Regions from separate parts of the Streptomyces sp. NPDC005898 genome, predicted to be linked through region 2. Evidence: riboswitches for the same ligand, from Rfam matches in the RefSeq annotation. Region 2 holds a riboswitch; each other region holds the start of a gene.
The links. A riboswitch is a leader RNA that binds a small molecule or an ion and turns the genes downstream of it on or off. The one in region 2 is predicted to bind cobalamin.
Positions count from the first base shown of each region.

Region 1: linked by a shared signal. The riboswitch ahead of ABZ385_RS05245 (energy-coupling factor ABC transporter permease) and the one ahead of cobN (cobaltochelatase subunit CobN) in region 2 are both predicted to bind cobalamin.
Region 3: linked by a shared signal. The riboswitch ahead of ABZ385_RS13050 (ABC transporter substrate-binding protein) and the one ahead of cobN (cobaltochelatase subunit CobN) in region 2 are both predicted to bind cobalamin.

Region 1 covers NZ_JBEXWC010000003.1:8,991-12,908, reverse strand. Annotated here, with positions in the region: gene ABZ385_RS05255 (polyprenyl synthetase family protein) at 54-1,109, opposite strand; gene ABZ385_RS05250 (polyprenyl synthetase) at 1,099-1,377, opposite strand; cobalamin riboswitch at 1,643-1,827, shown strand; gene ABZ385_RS05245 (energy-coupling factor ABC transporter permease) at 1,857-2,621, shown strand; gene ABZ385_RS05240 (energy-coupling factor ABC transporter substrate-binding protein) at 2,621-2,995, shown strand; gene cbiQ (cobalt ECF transporter T component CbiQ) at 3,002-3,751, shown strand; gene ABZ385_RS05230 (ATP-binding cassette domain-containing protein) at 3,748-3,918, shown strand, end outside.
Region 2 covers NZ_JBEXWC010000006.1:65,428-69,345, reverse strand. Annotated here, with positions in the region: gene cobJ (precorrin-3B C(17)-methyltransferase) at 1-138, opposite strand, end outside; gene ABZ385_RS10770 (precorrin-8X methylmutase) at 207-833, opposite strand; gene ABZ385_RS10765 (cobalamin biosynthesis protein CobG) at 845-2,512, opposite strand; cobalamin riboswitch at 2,645-2,764, shown strand; gene cobN (cobaltochelatase subunit CobN) at 2,802-3,918, shown strand, end outside.
Region 3 covers NZ_JBEXWC010000007.1:256,500-260,417, reverse strand. Annotated here, with positions in the region: gene ABZ385_RS13065 (HAD family hydrolase) at 1-125, opposite strand, end outside; gene ABZ385_RS13060 (helix-turn-helix domain-containing protein) at 397-1,257, shown strand; gene ABZ385_RS13055 (VOC family protein) at 1,263-1,787, shown strand; cobalamin riboswitch at 1,795-1,980, shown strand; gene ABZ385_RS13050 (ABC transporter substrate-binding protein) at 2,094-3,089, shown strand; gene ABZ385_RS13045 (iron chelate uptake ABC transporter family permease subunit) at 3,086-3,918, shown strand, end outside.

The DNA of each region.
Region 1 (3,918 bases), on a different contig from region 2:
GGGCCGAGGACCGGGTGGCCACCGCGGCCGGTGGGTGCCGTCTCGCGCGTGGTTCAGGACAGGCGGGCCGCCGCCGCGTGCGCCAGGTCGGTCAAGGCCTTGGCGGCGGGTGTCGGCAGGTCCGCCTCGTGCAGGGCGTCCAGGGCCTCCTCGACCCGGACGGAGATCATGTCCTCGACGCGGTCGGGCGCCCCGAGCGCGCACATCACCTCGCGTACGGTGTCCAGATCCGCCGCGTCCGAATCGGGCCGGCCCAGCAGGGCGCGCAGCTGCTCCCGTTGACCGGGTCCGGCCAAGCGCCAGGTCTCGGCCAGCAGGGCCGTCGGCCGGTGCCCGCGCACGTCGTCGGCGTTGGCCTTGCCGGTGTGCTCGGGGTCGCCGAACAGGCCGAGCAGGTCGTCGCGCAACTGGAACGCCTCGCCCAACGGCAGGCCGTACGCGGTATAGCCCGCACGCAGCCGGCCGGCCGCACCCGCCAGCGCCCCGCCGATCAACAGGGGCTGCTCGACGGTGTACTTGGCGGTCTTGTACCGGATCACCTTCAGCGAGGCCGTGGTGTCGGGGTCGGCTCCGGTGCGCAGGATCTCCAGGCACTCGCCCGCGATCAGCTCCCGGGCCAGCGCCGACCACAGGGGGCGGGCCCTGGCCAGATAGGCGGCGGGCAGACCGCTGGCGGCGAACAGCTGCCCGGCCAGCCCCATCAGCAGATCGCCCACCAGCATCGCCAGCGACCTGCCGTCGGCCGACGCGCGGGGACGGTCGGGCACACAGTCCCGCAGGGCCACCTGGGCGGTGGGGCGGCCGTGCCGCAACGGGCTGTCGTCGATGAGGTCGTCGTGCACGACCGCGGCGGCGTGCACCAGCTCCATCGAGGCCGCAGCCCGCACCAGCGCGTCACTGTCGGGCTGGCCCACCCCGCGCCAGCCCCAGTAGCAGAAGGCCGCCCGCAGCCGCTTGCCGTCCGCGACGGCCGCCTCCAGCTGCTCGGCCACCGGATGGAGAAGCGGATCGACGTCCGCGAAGCGTTCGGCCTCCTGGCCGACGAACGCACGCAGCACCGCGTCGACACGGTCCTTGAACCGTGCGGGTTCCCACAGGTCAGAGGCCATCGGCGGCCCGCCGGGCCAGCGCGCGCCGGGCCAGGATCTCCAGGTGGGCCGGAGGCACCGCCGCGTACCGGTCCCGCACCAGGCGCCCGCGCGCCAGCAGATCGTGCTCGGCGTCCGCCGCCAGGTCCGCCGCGTCCGAGCGGTGCAGCAGCCCTCGTACCGTCCCCACCGCCGTGCCCAGCGTGCTGACCCCGAGGTCGGCCAGCCCCGCCGCCAGCAGCACCGCCCGTTCACCGAGGCCGACGATGCGGCTCGCTTCCCGCGTCATGACATGTCCCCCTGAAGCACATTCCGCCGGGGCACATCCGCCCGGCGGCCGTCTCGTGTCGCCGCTCACAGGATGACCACACGCCGGGCGCGGCCCGGCCGGAACTCACGATCGAGTGAACGCCGCGCTTCGTGTTGCCGACCCGCCGCACGGGCGTTGCTGGAGCGAACCGGGAGCCCTCGTGGGGCCGTTCCCGCAGGGTGCCGGGTACGTCTGACCACGATCGGAATCGCCCGGGCAAGTTGTCAGGCCCCTCCGTCGCGCACTAATGTCACCACGCCTTGGTGAACGGGAAATCCGGTGTGATGCCGGTGCGGCCCTCGCCACTGTGATCGGGAAGTCCGGCTCCAGCCCTCGCGGCAGCCACTGGGCACACACGTGCCCGGGAAGGCGGAGTCCGGTCGGTACGACCCGTCAGCCAGGAGACCGGCCAAGGCACGTTGTCCATCCACGAGGTGCTGGAGAGGGTCTGCTGAGCCATGCACATAGCCGAGGGTTTCCTCCCGCCGGCGCACGCGATCGCCTGGGGCGTAGCGTCCGCGCCGTTCGTCGTCCACGGAGTCCGTCGTCTGACCCGTGAGGTCAAGGAACACCCCGAGAGCACCCTGCTCCTGGGAGCCGCCGGGGCCTTCACCTTTGTTCTCTCCGCCCTGAAGATCCCGTCCGTGACGGGCAGTTGCTCGCATCCGACGGGCACCGGACTGGGCGCGATCCTGTTCCGGCCGCCGATCATGGCGGTGCTCGGCACCATCACGCTGCTGTTCCAGGCCCTGCTGCTCGCCCACGGCGGGCTCACCACCCTGGGCGCCAACGTGTTCTCCATGGCGATCGTCGGGCCGTGGGCCGGATACGCCGTCTACCGGCTGCTCAGGCGGTTCGACGTACCGCTGATGGCCGCCGTGTTCTGCGGGGCCTTCGTCGCCGACCTGTCCACGTACTGCGTCACCAGCGTCCAGCTGGCCCTGGCGTTCCCGGACCCCGGCAGCGGCTTCCTCGGCGCGCTGGGCAAGTTCGGCGGGATCTTCGCCGTCACGCAGATCCCCCTCGCCGTCAGCGAAGGCCTGCTCACCGTCCTGGTCATGCGGCTGCTCGTGCAGTCCAGCCGGGGCGAACTCGCGCGGCTCGGCGTGCTGCCGCAGGGCAAGCGGCCCACCATGCCGCACGAGACCTCCGCGATGGGGGAGACCCCCGCGAAGCAGCAGACGCAGGAGACGCAGGAGACGCACAGGGAGGCCAGCGCCTGATGAGCCGGAACACGAAGATCAACATCCTGCTGCTCGTGGTCGTGGCGGCGCTCGCGGTGCTGCCCCTGGCGCTCGGGCTCGGCGACCACAAAAAGGAACCGTTCACCGGTGCCGACGCCCAGGCAGAGACGGCGATCACCGAGATCGAGCCGGACTACAAACCGTGGTTCTCGCCCCTGTACGAGCCGCCCTCCGGCGAGATCGAATCCGCGCTCTTCGCCCTCCAGGCGGCCCTCGGCGCCGGTGTCCTCGCGTACTACTTCGGTCTGCGCAAGGGCCGCAGGCAGGGCGCCGAACGCCGGCAGGCGCAGGAGGCGCGCGCCGGGCAGCCCCCGGGGGACGAGGCCGCCGAGCCCGGGCCCGGGCAGCTCTGACCGGCAGTGCTGCCCATCGACGTGGCGGCGCACAGCAGTCGCTGGCGCCGCCGCCACCCCGTGGACAAGGCCGTGCTCGGGCTCGGCCTCACCCTCCTCGCGATCTCCCTGCCGCCCTGGCCGGGCGCCGCCCTGGTCGCGGCCACCGCGCTCGTCCTGCTGCTCGGCCCGGCGGGTGTGCCGCCGCGCAAACTGTGGCGCGCCTACCGCGTGCCGCTCGGCTTCTGCGTCACCGGAGCGCTGACCCTGCTCGTCCAGCTCGGCGGCCCGGACGGCTTCGTCACCCTCGCGGAGTCGGGTCCCGCGCGGGCGGGGGGCCTGCTCCTGCGCACCTCGGCGGCCTCGCTCGGCGTGCTCCTGTTCGCCTTCACCACCCCCATGTCGGATCTGCTGCCCCGCCTGGTCAAGGCGGGCATCCCGGCGCCCGTCGTGGACGTCGCCCTGGTGACCTACCGGATGAGCTTCCTGCTCCTGGATGCCATGACCCGCATCCGCCAGGCGCAGGCGGCACGCCTCGGCCACACCACACGGGCCGCCACCTGGCGCTCCCTCGCGGGTCTGGGCGCCACGTCTTTCGTGCGGGCCTTCGACCGGGCGAGCCGGCTGCACGGCGGACTCGCCGGACGCGGCTACGACGGCACCTTGCGGGTGCTGGTGCCCGAGGCCCGCGTCTCGCGGCGGTTCGTGGGAGCGGGCGTGGCACTCCTGGCGGCCCTGACCGCCCTCACCTTCGTCATGGAAAGGCTTCTTGGATGAGCGAGCCCCTGCTGGTGCTGCGCGGCGCCTCCTACGCGTACGAGGACGGGCCGGCCGTCCTCAGCGACCTGGACTTCGACGTCACCGAGGGCAGGGCACTCGTGCTGCTCGGGCGCAACGGCAGCGGCAAGACGACCCTCATGCGGCTGCTGAGCGGCGGCCTGCGA
Region 2 (3,918 bases):
GTAGACCAGCGGCTCCTCGATGTGGTCGGCGCGCAGGTGCTTCTCGGCGATCCGGCGGGCGATGGAGCGGCCGTGCCGGGCCGAGTGGTAGGCGATCACGTCGGCGGCGGCGATGACCTCGACGGCGCGCACCGTCATCAGGGAGGGGTCGCCGGGGCCGAGGCCGACGCCGTACAGCTTGCCCTTGGGGGTCCGGGTCTCGGTGTTCACTCCGCCTCGCTCGCAATCGCGTTGATCGCGGCGGCGGCCATCGCGCTGCCGCCCCGGCGGCCGCGTACGACCAGGTACTCCAGCCCGAGGCGATTGGCGGCGAGGGCGTCCTTGGACTCGGCGGCGCCGACGAAGCCGACCGGTATGCCGAGGACCGCGGCCGGGCGCGGGGCGCCCGCCTCGATCATCTCCAGGAGGCGGAAGAGCGCGGTGGGCGCGTTGCCGATGGCGACGACGGAGCCTTCGAGGCGGTCGCGCCACAGCTCCATGGCGGCCGCGCTGCGGGTGGTGGAGAGCTGCGCCGCGAGGTCGGGGACCGCGGGGTCGGTGAGGGTGCAGATCACGTCGTTGTCGGCGGGCAGCCGCTTGCGCGTGACGCCGCTCGCGACCATGTTCGCGTCGCACAGGATCGGCGCGCCCTCGCGCAGCGCCTTGCGGGCGTCGGCCACCACCCGCGGGCTGAAGGCGAGGTCGCGGACGAGGTCGACCATCCCGCAGGCGTGGATCATCCGCACCGCGACCTGGCTGACGTCGGCGGGCAGACCGGCGAGGTCCGCTTCCGCGCGGATGGTGGCAAAGGACTCGCGGTAGATCGCCGCGCCGTCCTTCTCGTAGTCGAACACTGTGCTCTCGCTCATCTCGTGGCCGTTGTGGTGGTGGTTGCGGATGTCGTACGTGCTGTCGTGACCGTCTCGGTCAATGTCCTGCCGCTCACGGGTGCCGTCGTGCCGGCGGTGCGCACGCTCACCTCGTAGCGCCCCTCTCCGGTGGCGAGTACGTCCACCCAGTCGCCGCGCGGATGTCCGCACCGGCGCTCGCAGCCGGACCAGTGGACGGGCAGGCCCCCGGCGCCGGGGACGGCGTCCGCGCGGACGTCGGCGAGGGACTTGGCGCAGCCGGGGCGTCCGGTGCAGGCGCCGACGCCGAGCCAGGGCGAGCGGGGGTCGGTGAGGAAACCGGCGTCGGCCAGCGCGCGCAGCCGCTCGCGCGCGGCGGCCTCGTCCGCGAAGCCCGGGACGACGAAGCCGCGCCACGGGGTGACCCGGATCTCCCCACCGGGCGCGGGGAGCAGGACCCGCCACTGCGCGGCGCTCACCCGGCCCAGCCGGGCACTCACCACGACCGCGTACCCCAGGCCGGCGTCACCGATGACGCCGGGGACGGGCGGGGCGGCGGCCGCCGGGGCGCTGTGCGCGGGGGTTGGGTCGGGCGGCGCGGAGATCGGCTCCGCCGGTCCGGGGGCCGGGTCGGTCGGCGCGAGGGGCGGGTTGGTCGGCGCGGGGGCCGGATCGGAGATCGGCGTGGCCGGCTCGGAAGCCTGCTCGGCCGGCCCGGAGACCGGCACCGTCGGCCCAGAGACAGGGGCAGGCACGGGCACAGGCACAGGGACGGACGGTGCGGACGCCCCAGGCGCCACAGACGCCGCAGACGGCGCGGACGCCCCAAGCGCCACAGACGCCACAGACGCCACAGAAGCCGCAGGCGCCGCAGAAGCCGGCCCGGCCGGCCCGGTCGGCGTTCGGGCGACGGAGGCGCACCCGCTCGGCGAGGCGTCCGGCGTCACGGGCTCTGTCGTGAGGCCCGCCGCCGCCAACGCCTCCGCCAGGTTCACGCCCCGCCCGGCCGGCAGTTCCGTCACCCGCCACGCGCCGTTGCCCGCCTCGCGGGCCGCGGCGAGGAAGGCACCGGCCGCGGCGAGGGCGGCGCGCGGCGCGTCGGGGCCCGGGAGCCGCCGGACGCCGGCCCCGACCCGTATCTGCGCCGTACCGCCCGATTCTGCGATCAAGGTCACATCGCCGCCCAGTCCGGCGACGTCCCCGCGCCCGTCGTCGAGGACGAAGAGGAAGCGGCCGGAAAGCGCTGTCGTCCAGTCCTGCCCGCACAGGAGCCGGTCCAGCTCGCGGGCCCACAACTGCACGTCGGCGTGGCCGAGTCGGTCCAGTCCCGCCGACGGGGAGGCCACGATGTTCCGGACGCGCTCGTGGCGTTCGGAGGGCAGCAGGCCGGCGTCCGCGAGGAGCGCGGAGAGTTCGCCGCCGCAGCTCTCGCCGAGGCCGCGCAGCTCGATGTTGCCGCGCGAGGTGACGCTGAGGTTCCCGTCCGCGAGACGCTCAGCCGCGTCGGCCAGCGCCAGCGCCTGACACACCGTCAAGAGCCCTGCGGGCACCCGGAGTCGGGCCAGCGCGCCGTCGTCGGCGCGGTGCAGACGCAGGGCCCCGGGGCAGGCGTCGCCCCGGTCGCGTATCCGGTCACGTATGGGGGATTCGCCCTGGTTCATGGAAGGTGCTCGGCTGGGCGGCATGGCGGCGAGCATACCCACGCCGATCCGGCCGGTCGCCTCCCGAGACGGGCCGTCCCGGCAGGCGGCCGCCCCACCGGCGGCGGGCAGGACTTACTATGCAGGCGGCGGCCCGCCAGGTCCGCCGACGCCAGCGACGGCGTGGGTCCACCAGGACCCGAGGGAGGAAGGCCGGTGCGAATCCGGCGCGGTCCCGCCACTGTGAGCCCCACCGAGGTGGGGCGAGCCAGGAACTCCTGCCGTCCATACGACCACCCGGGGCGCGGACACCCCGAGGAAGGCCTGCGCCCGCATGCTTCTGCTGCTGTCGACCTCCGACACCGACCTGCTCAGCGCCCGTGCGGCGGGGGGTCCGGTCGACTACCGGTTCGCCAACCCCTCCCGCCTGGACCTCGCCGAGCTGCCCTCGCTCCTGGAGGGCGCCGACCTCGTCGTCGTACGCCTCCTCGGCGGTGTCCGCGCCTGGCAGGACGGGCTGGACCAGCTCATCGCCAGCGGCCTGCCGGTGGTCGTGCTCACCGGCGAACAGGCACCCGACGCCCAACTCATGGCCTCCTCGACGGTGCCCGTCGGCATCGCGGCCGAGGCCCACGCCTACCTCGCGCACGGCGGCCCGGCGAACCTGGAGCAGCTGGCCCGCTTCCTCTCCGACACCGTGCTGCTCACCGGCCACGGCTTCGACCCGCCGGCGCCCGCGCCGTCCTGGGGCCCGCTGGAGCGCGCCGCCCGCGACATCGAGGGCCCCACGGTCGCGGTGCTGTACTACCGCGCCCACCACATGAGCGGCAACACCGCGTTCATCAACGACCTGTGCGGCGCCATCGAGGACGCCGGCGCCCGCCCGATGCCGCTGTACGTGGCCTCGCTGCGCGCCCCCGAGCCCGAGCTGATCGACGCGCTGCGCCCCGCCGACGCCATCGTCACGACGGTCCTCGCCGCCGGTGGCACCAAGCCCGCCGAGGCCTCCGCGGGCGGTGACGACGAGTCGTGGGACGCGGGCGCGCTGACCGGGCTCGACGTGCCGATCCTCCAGGCCCTGTGCCTGACCGGGTCGCGTTCGGCCTGGGAGGAGAACGACGAGGGCGTCTCTCCGCTCGACGCCGCGAGCCAGATCGCGGTGCCGGAGTTCGACGGGCGCCTCATCACCGTGCCGTTCTCGTTCAAGGAGATCGACGAGGACGGGCTCCCCGCCTATGTCGCCGACGCCGAGCGGGCGACCCGGGTCGCCGGGATCGCCGTGCGCCACGCGCGCCTGAGGCACATCCCGGCCGCCGACAAGCGCCTCGCGCTGGTGCTCTCCGCGTACCCGACCAAGCACTCGCGGATCGGCAACGCGGTCGGCCTGGACACCCCCGCCTCCGCGGTCGCGCTGCTGCGCAGGCTGCGCGCCGAGGGCTACGACTTCGGCC
Region 3 (3,918 bases), on a different contig from region 2:
GCCGAGGTGTCGGCGGCGCTCGCCTGGTCCGTCGGCCACAGCGCGCTGCCCGCGAGGACGGCGGCGGCCAGCGCGCCCATGGCGCCGATGAGGGCCGGCCTGCTCTTCACCCGTACTGCTGCCATGTCTCTGCGTCCCTGCCGTTCCCTGAGAGCGGTGTGCGCCCCGTTCGGAGCGGCGCGCAACTCTATGGGCCCCCGGGGGCCGATTCCCATGATCGACGTCACCGGGCGGCGGCGGCATGGGGGGAGGCGGAGGCGGGTAGGGGAGAGGGACGCCGGACCCGGGGGAGGGCGGGCGCCGGCGGTGACGGCGTTGGGCCAGCGGGGACGGCGGGGGCCGCCGCGGGCGGCTGGGGCCGCCGCGGGGAGCGGTCGCATCGCCCATACTGGCCGCATGGGCTCCCGTGAGTTCGTCAGGGCCGTCCCCCGGCTCGACGGCATGGTCGTCTCCGCGGTCGGCTACCGCACCGCGGGACAGCGCCCCGCCCTGCACCGGGGCCTGCCCTCGCCCCACCTGACGGTGATCTTCTCGCTGGACGGCGCCATCGCCGGCGGCGACACCCCCGACCGGGCGACCGGCCCGGACGCCACCCGCACCGACATCGTCGTGGGCGGCCTGCACCAGAGCCCCGTGTACGTCGTCCAGCCCGAGCACGAGGCGGGCATCCAGCTCGCCGTGCACCCGCTGGCGGCCCGCGCCCTCCTCGGCCTGCCCGCCGGAGCGCTGACCGGACAGTCCGTCGTCGCCGGCACCGACGTGTTCGGCGAGCGCGCCGGCGACCTCCGCGAGCGGCTGTGCGAGCTGGACCGCTGGGAGGACCGCTTCGCCGCCCTCTCCGCCTACCTGCGCCGGCGCGCGGCCACGGACCGTACCGCCGGGACCGTACGTCCCGAGGTCGCCGAGGCCTGGGCCCGGCTGGCCCGGCACCGCGGCGCGGACACGCTGGGCGCCCTGTCCCGGCACGTCGCGCTCAGCGAACGCCGCCTGACCGCGCTCTTTCGCGCCGAGACCGGGCTGAGCCCCAAGCAGGCCGCCCGCCTGATGCGCTTCCAGCACGCGAAGGACGCCGTGGTCCGCGCCGTCGCGGCGGGCGGCCCGCCGAACCTCGCCCGGGTCGCGGCCGACACCGGCTACTGCGACCACTCCCACCTCGTACGCGACTTCCGCCGGTACACGGGGACGAGCCCCACCGGCTGGCTCGCCGAAGAGTGCCGGAACATCCAAGCCGAGGCGCACGGCGAGGGCGAAGAGTGAGGGACATGACCAACACCACACCGAACCCCGCACCGTCCCCCGCCTCCAACGCACCCGCCTCCAGCGCGCCCACCCCCGGCGCGCCCGCCTCCAGCGCACCCACCCCCGGCGCGCCCGCGCCCGGCGCGCCCGCCCCCACCATCTGGCCGGGCCTCCAGGCCGAGGACGCCCCCGCGCTGATCGACTTCCTCGTCGGCACCGTCGGCTTCCTGCGCACGGCCGTCCACGAGGACGGCGGCCGCGTCGTGCACGCCCAGCTCGACTGGCCCGAGGGCGGCGGCGTCATGCTCGGCTCCCACGACCCCGCCACCGAGGGCACCTGCGGCACACCCGGCACCGCGAGCGCCTACGTCGTCACCGACCGGGTGGAGGACCTGTACCGCCGGCTCACCGAGGCGGGCGTGCGGGTCATCGCCGAGATCGAGGACAAACCGTACGGCGGCCGAGAGTTCGCCGTCGCGGACCCGGAGGGAAACCACTGGTCCTTCGGCTCCTACCGGGGCGAGCCGAGGCCCGGACCGACCCCGTGAGCACGCGTGATAACTTGCGCAAGCCAGTCAAACCCACACCTGGGCCAGGGAATCCGGTGCGAATCCGGAACTGACGCGCAGCGGTGAGGGGGACGGGCGGGGCCACGGCCACTGGGCGTCTCACGACGCCCGGGAAGGCGCCCCGCCCGGTTGATCCCGAGTCCGAAGACCTGCTGGCGCCTTCGCCCGCACACCGGGCGGCGAAGGTCGTGACGCAGACCAGGCTCCGCGTATGAGCCGTGACACTCAAGGGATCGCGTGTCCTCGAAAGCCCGTACATCCGTCCTGCGCCGTGCCGCACTCCTCATGGCCGGCACGCTCGCGCTCAGCGCCTGCGGCGGCGGCTCGGCGCCGGAGCCCGCGGGCAAGGGCGCCGACGGCTACCCCGTCACCGTCGCCTCATGCGGCAAGGACGTGCGGGTCACGGCCCCGCCCCAGCGCGCCGTCTCGCTCGACCAGGGCTCCACGGAGATCCTGCTCTCCCTCGGGCTCGCCGACCGCATGGCCGGCACCGGCACCTGGACCGACCCGGTCGCGAAGAACCTGGCGAAGGACAACGCGAAGGTGGAGCGGCTCGCCGACCGCTACCCCTCCCTGGAGAAGGTCCTCGCCAAGGAACCGGACTTCGTCAGCGCCTCCTTCCTCTACACCGTCGGCAAGGGCGGCGTCGCCGACCGCGCGAAGTTCACCGACCTCGGCGTGCCCGTCTACGTCTCGCCCACCGACTGCGCGGGCAAGGACAACGACGGCGGCGGCGACGGCAAACGCGTGCGGACCCTCACCATGGACACCGTCTACGGCGAGATCCGCGACCTGGCGAAGGTGTTCGGCGTGCGCCAGCGCGGCGAGCGGCTGATCGCCGACCTGAAGGGCCGCGTCACGAAGGCCACGAAGGACGTCGAGGCGTCCGACGCGACGATCCTGTACTGGTTCGCCAACTCCGACGCCCCGTACATGGCGGGCTGCTGCGGCGCGCCCGGCATCATCACCCGCGAACTCGGCGCGAAGAACGCCTTCCACGACACCCGCGAGGAGTGGCCCCAGATCAACTGGGAGACCGTCGCCGACCGCGACCCCGACGTCCTCGTCCTCGGCGACCTCACCCGCAGGTCGCAGTCGGCCGAGAGCGCCGAGGCGAAGATCAGGTTCCTGGAGACCAACCCGGCGACCAAGAACCTGACCGCCGTCAGGAAGAAACGGTACGTCCGGCTCAGCGGCCAGGCCATGAACCCCACGATCCGCACCGTCGACGGCATCGAGCAAGTGGCGGCCGGGCTGCGGAAGTTCGGGCTCACCACATGAGCGTGGCCGCACCCGCCCGGCAGGGGCTGCTGTGGCTGGCCGCGTGCGCGGCGCTCGCGCTGTCCGTGGCGCTCGCCGTCACCATCGGCCCCGCCGACATCTCCGTGCCCGACGTGTGGTCGGTGCTCGCCGCGCACCTCGGCTGGGGCGAGTCGCGCCTCACCCCCCTCAGGGACGGCATCGTCTGGAACCTGCGGATGCCCCGCACCCTGCTCGCCGCCGTCTGCGGCGCGGGCCTCGCGGTGTGCGGGGCGGTCATGCAGTCCCTGCTCCGCAACCCCCTCGCGGACCCCTTCGTGCTCGGGGTGTCGTCCGGGGCGTCCACGGGGGCCGTCGCGGTCGTCGTCCTCGGGGTGGGCGGGGGAGCGGTGTCCATCTCGGCGGGGGCCTTCGCGGGCGCGCTCCTGTCCTTCGCGCTCGTCCTGCTCCTGAGCCACACGCTGGGCGGGACGACGGACCGGGTGGTGCTGTCCGGCGTGGCCGCGCTGCAGCTCTTCTCCGCCCTGACGTCGTTCGTCGTCCTCACGGCGGGCGACGCGGAGACCACCAGGGGCGTGCTGTTCTGGCTGCTGGGCTCGCTCAGCGGGGCGGGCTGGACGGACGTGTGGCTGTGCGGCGCCGTCCTCGCCGTGGCGCTGGTCGTCTGCCTCGGCCACGCCCGTACGCTCGACGCCTTCGCGTTCGGCCAGGAGGCGGCGGCGACGCTGGGCGTGCACGTGGCGCGCACCCGGCTCGTGCTGCTCTGCGTGACGGCGCTGCTGACCGCCGCGCTGGTCAGCTCGGCGGGCGCCATCGGCTTCGTGGGCCTGGTCCTGCCGCACGCGGCCCG